DNA from 2 places in the Sphingomonas agrestis genome. Region 1 is predicted to be linked to the other one. Evidence: predicted binding sites of a transcription regulator. Region 1 holds the regulator's gene; the other holds the start of a gene.
What was found. The regulator LexA, encoded in region 1, represses DNA repair genes until DNA is damaged. The targets are predictions, from matches to a motif close to GTTCCNCNCTTGTTCT.

Region 1 (2,396 bases):
CGCTGCGGCTGGTGGCGGCAGGGGCGTTCGTCGTGTTGCTGCTCTGGCCAGAGGCGCTGGCCGGGCCGAGCTTCCAGTTGAGCTTCGCCGCGGTGACGGCGATCGTGGCGCTGCACGAGGGCCCGCGGGTGCGCGGCTGGTTTCGGCGGCGCGAGGAGGGGCAGGGGCGGCGCCTGCTGCGCGGGCTGGCGTCGCTACTGCTCACCGGCATCGCGGTCGAGCTGGTGCTGATGCCGATCGGACTATTTCATTTCCACAAGGCCGGCATCTACGGCGCGCTGGCCAATATCGTCGCGATCCCGCTGACCACCTTCGTCATAATGCCGCTCGAGGCACTGGCACTGGCGCTCGACCTCGCCGGGCTCGGCGCGCCGGCCTGGTGGCTGACGGCGCGGGCGCTCGACCTGCTGCTGTGGCTGGCGCATGCCACGGCCTCGGCGCCGGGTGCCGTTGCAGCGTTGCCGGCGATGCCCGGCGGGGCGTATGCGCTGATCGTCGTCGGCGGGCTATGGGTGGCGCTGTGGCGGACGCCGGTGCGCTGGATCGGCGCGGCGCCGTTCGCGGCGGGGCTCGCCTGGGCGCTGGCGACGCCGGCGCCCGACCTGCTGGTGACGGGCGACGGGCGGCACCTGGCGATCCGGATGTCGAACGGCGAGATGGCGCTGCTGCGCGACAGGGCAGGGGACTATACCCGCTCGATGCTCGGCGAGAATAGCGGCGCGGAGGAGGATCTTGCGCTGCTCTCCGAGGCGCCGGACGCGCGGTGCAGCCCTGATCTGTGCCTGATCGACGTGCGATCGGGTGTCCGGCGCTGGCGCGTGCTGGCGACGCGGAGCGGGTACCTGGTGCCGTGGCGGGAGATGATCGACCTGTGCGGCAAGACCGATATCGTGGTCAGCGAGCGACGACTGCCGCCGGGCTGCACGCCGCGCTGGCTCAAGCTGGACCGCGAAATGCTGGCCAGAACGGGTGGTGTAGCGATCAGCTTCGCCGATGCGCGGGTTCGCACCGTGCGGCGCGGCACGGCGCATCCCTGGCTAAACCCGTTGACGGTGCAGCCGCCATATGCCGCGCCGTCCCCGCAGCCTGCTCAGTAGCGGCGCAGCAACCCGGCGAGCTTGCCCTGCACCCGGACCTGATCGGGCCGGTAGCGCTGGGCGCTATAGTCCCGGTTCGCGGGGTCGAGCCGGACCATCGCGCCTTCCTTGCGGAAATATTTCAGCGTCGCCTCGGCATCGTCGATCAGCGCGACGATGATCTCGCCGTCGCGCGCGGTCTCGGTGCGGCGGATCAGCGCATAATCGCCGTCGAGAATGCCCGCCTCGACCATCGAATCACCCGCGACTTCGAGCGCGTAATGCTCGCCCGATCCGAGCAGCGCGGCGGGGACGGGGAGCATCGACGCGCCTTCGAGCGCCTCGATCGGCGTACCCGCGGCGATGCGGCCGTGGAGCGGGATCTCGACGACGTCGTTGGCCGGCGACGGCGGCGTTGAGCCGGACGAAATTGACCGCGAAGTTGACGAAGTTGACTGCTCCATCGCGCGCGTCTTGCCCGCCGGCTTGGCGTCGCCGCGCTCGGGCACGCGCAGCACTTCGAGCGCGCGGGCACGATTGGGCAGGCGGCGGATGAACTCGCGTTCCTCGAGCGCGCTGATCAGCCGGTGCACGCCCGACTTCGACTTGAGATCGAGCGCCTCCTTCATTTCCTCGAACGAGGGCGAAACGCCGGTCTCGGCCAGGCGATCGGCAATGAAGCAGATTAGCTCGTGCTGCTTGCGCGTGAGCATCCAGGTCCTCCTAGAACAGATTGGGAACGTTTATGCAATGTTCCCGGCGCTTGTCAAGCGACGTCGAGGATTTCCACCGAGTCGCCGATTTGAGCCGGCGGCGCGCCCCGCGCGCGGACGATCAGGCAGGTCGCGCGGGCGAGCGTACGCAGCATCGAGCTGTCCTGGATCGTGGTGGCGAAGACGCGCCCGTCGCGCTGCTCGGCGCGGAGATAATCGCTGCGATCGCCACTGGCGGGCAGGGGTTCGCCCAGGACCGCCGGGCGGGTGCGCGGCATTGGATCGCCCGCGCCTGAAAGCGCCGCGACCACGGGCCGCACGAAGAGCAAGGTGGTGACGAAGGCCGATACCGGATTGCCGGGAAGCCCGAGCACCAGCGTCTCGCCGAGCCGGCCGGCCATCATCGGCTTGCCCGGACGTAGCGCGACCCGCCAGAAGTCGATCGTCGCGCCGACTGCCTTGAGCGCAGGCTGGACGAGATCGTGGTCGCCGACCGAGGCGCCGCCGCTGGTGACGAGCAGATCGGCGTCGACCGCGCGGAACGCGGCCTCGAGTGCGTCCTGGCGGTCAGGGAGGATGCCTAGGTCGATCAACTCGACGGGCAGCC
Region 2 (2,396 bases), 840 kb from region 1:
CCGCGCTGCCCATCACTTGCGCCGCCTCCGATAGCGTGAGGCCGTAATCCTGCTGCAGCCACTGGATCAGCCCGGTGCTCGCCTGCTTGAGCGCTTCGTCGAGCGAGCCCGCCTGGCCGAGCGTCATCAACTCGGTGGCCGATTCGACGCGCGGCATCGGCACCGCCTTGCGCTTGATCAGCGCGACGCTGAACTCGACGTCCATCGAGGTTTCCAGCGCATATTGCGAGGTTTCGCCGTCGCCCTGCCGCGCGTGCGCATCGCCCAGATAGAGCAAGGCGCCGGGTTGCTGCACCGGCAGATAGACGACATTGCCTTCGACGATTTCGGGAAAGTCCATGTTGCCGCCGGCGCGGCCGGTATCGCCGGTCGAGAGCGGCGGCATGCCGAACCCGCTCGCCAGCCCTAGTCCGCCGAGCATCGGCCGCAGCGGCACGCGAAAGGCTTTGAGCGCGCCGCTCGCGCCCTCAGGCGTCGCATAGCCGGCTTCGCGGTCGAGCCGCCAGCGCACCGCCTTGCCAAGGCGTTGGGCATCGGGGACCAGCACAGTGCCGAGCCCACGACCGACGATGCTGTCGAGGCTGTCGGCCCAGTCGCGATTGAGGCGCAGCCGCGTGATATGGATCGCCAGTGTGTCGCCCTGCGCCGCGCCGGCGACGAAGAACGGGCCGGTCTGCGGGTTTCCGAACAGCGCGCGGGTGACGCCGTCGGCATCCACACCGCCCGAATCGACCGTTGTGGTGCGGACCGTGTCGCCGGGCCAGATCGTCAGGACCGGCGGGCGATCGGGCGAAAAGCTGTTCGAATAATCAGTTGGGCGGAAATCATGGATGCGGGGGCCTGGCGCGGATCGATCGGGCACGCGCCGTGCAGTGAAGGCGTGCCGGACGCGCGCCGCAGGATCGTTGCTGTCGGGAAAGTCCGCGGTGCCGCGCAGGCTCGTGCGGTCGATTGCGCCGTCGAAGCGATAGGTTTGCCCGCGAGCGTCGGTGACAGTGAAAGCGATCGATTGGCCGCGGACGCTGCCGCTGAGGCGGTCGCCGTCCCAGTCTCCGGTCAGCATCTTGCCGTCGGCGAGGAGGTTGAGGGTCGAATATTCCTTGTTCCCCCAGCGATCGGTGGCGACGACCCACTGCCCGGTCTGCGCATGCGATACGGTGGGAAGTGCGGCCAGCACCATTATGGCAAGCAAGCGGGTCACGGCATTCCTCCCTGGAGTGACTACAACTGTAGTTGATCGGGCCGGCAGGGCAAGCCCTCCTGCGGAGGAATATGGTTGTTCCCTTCCTGTTCCTGCGCTAGCATCGCGCGCATGGCGAAGCCCAAGAAGCGATATGTGTGCCAGGCGTGCGGATCGGTCGCGTCGCAATGGCAGGGGCAGTGCGCCGATTGCGGCGACTGGAACACGCTGGTCGAGGACGGCGGCGGGGTGGTCACCCCGTTCCAGGCCAAGCACAATCTCCAGTCGGGCGGGCGGGCGATCCAACTGGTCGGGCTCGACACCGATATCGCGCTGCCCGAGCGGATGCCGACCGGGATTTCGGAGCTCGACCGTGCATTGGGCGGCGGGTTCGTCCATGCCTCGGCGACGTTGATCGGCGGCGATCCGGGGATCGGCAAGTCGACCCTGCTGCTCCAGGCCGCGGCGAAGCTGGCGCTGCGTGGGCTGAGCGTCGCCTATGTCTCGGGCGAGGAGGCGGCGGACCAGGTGCGGCTGCGCGCGCGGCGGCTGGGGCTGGGCGATGCGCCGGTCCAGCTCGCCGCGGCGACGTCGGTGCGCGATATCCTCACCACGCTGGGCGAAGGCCCGGCGCCGGCGCTGCTGGTGATCGATTCGATCCAGACGATGCATTCGGACCTGATCGAAGGCGCGCCGGGAACGGTGAGCCAGGTGCGCGCGAGCTCGCAGGAACTGATCCGCTTCGCCAAGGAACGCGGGACCGCGCTGGTGCTGGTCGGCCACGTCACCAAGGACGGCAGCATCGCCGGGCCGCGCGTGCTCGAACACATGGTCGATACCGTGCTCGCGTTCGAAGGCGAGCGCAGCCACCAGTATCGCATCCTGCGCGCAGTCAAGAACCGCTTCGGCGGCACCGACGAGATCGGCGTGTTCGCGATGCAGACCGAGGGGCTGAGCGAAGTCGGCAACCCTTCTTCGCTGTTCCTCACCGAGCGCGACGAAAGCGTCACCGGCACGATCGTCTTCCCCGCGCTGGAGGGCACGCGTCCGGTGCTTGTCGAGGTCCAGGCGCTGACCGTGCGGCTGGCGAGCGGGGCGACCCCGCGGCGCGCGGTTGTCGGCTGGGATTCGGGAAGGCTGGCGATGGTGCTCGCGGTGCTCGAGGCGCGCTGCGGGCTGAGCTTCTCGGCGTGCGAAGTCTATCTCAACGTCTCGG

Region 2: the regulator LexA is predicted to act here: its motif matches at 1,279-1,294, upstream of radA (DNA repair protein RadA).

Annotation. Positions count from the first base shown of each region.
Region 1 covers NZ_JAWJEJ010000001.1:1,527,074-1,529,469, reverse strand. The annotation lists gene RZN05_RS06565 (ComEC/Rec2 family competence protein) at 1-1,097, shown strand, start outside; gene lexA (transcriptional repressor LexA) at 1,091-1,789, opposite strand; gene RZN05_RS06555 (molybdopterin molybdotransferase MoeA) at 1,843-2,396, opposite strand, start outside.
Region 2 covers NZ_JAWJEJ010000001.1:687,297-689,692, forward strand. The annotation lists gene RZN05_RS02960 (acetamidase/formamidase family protein) at 1-1,201, opposite strand, end outside; gene radA (DNA repair protein RadA) at 1,313-2,396, shown strand, end outside.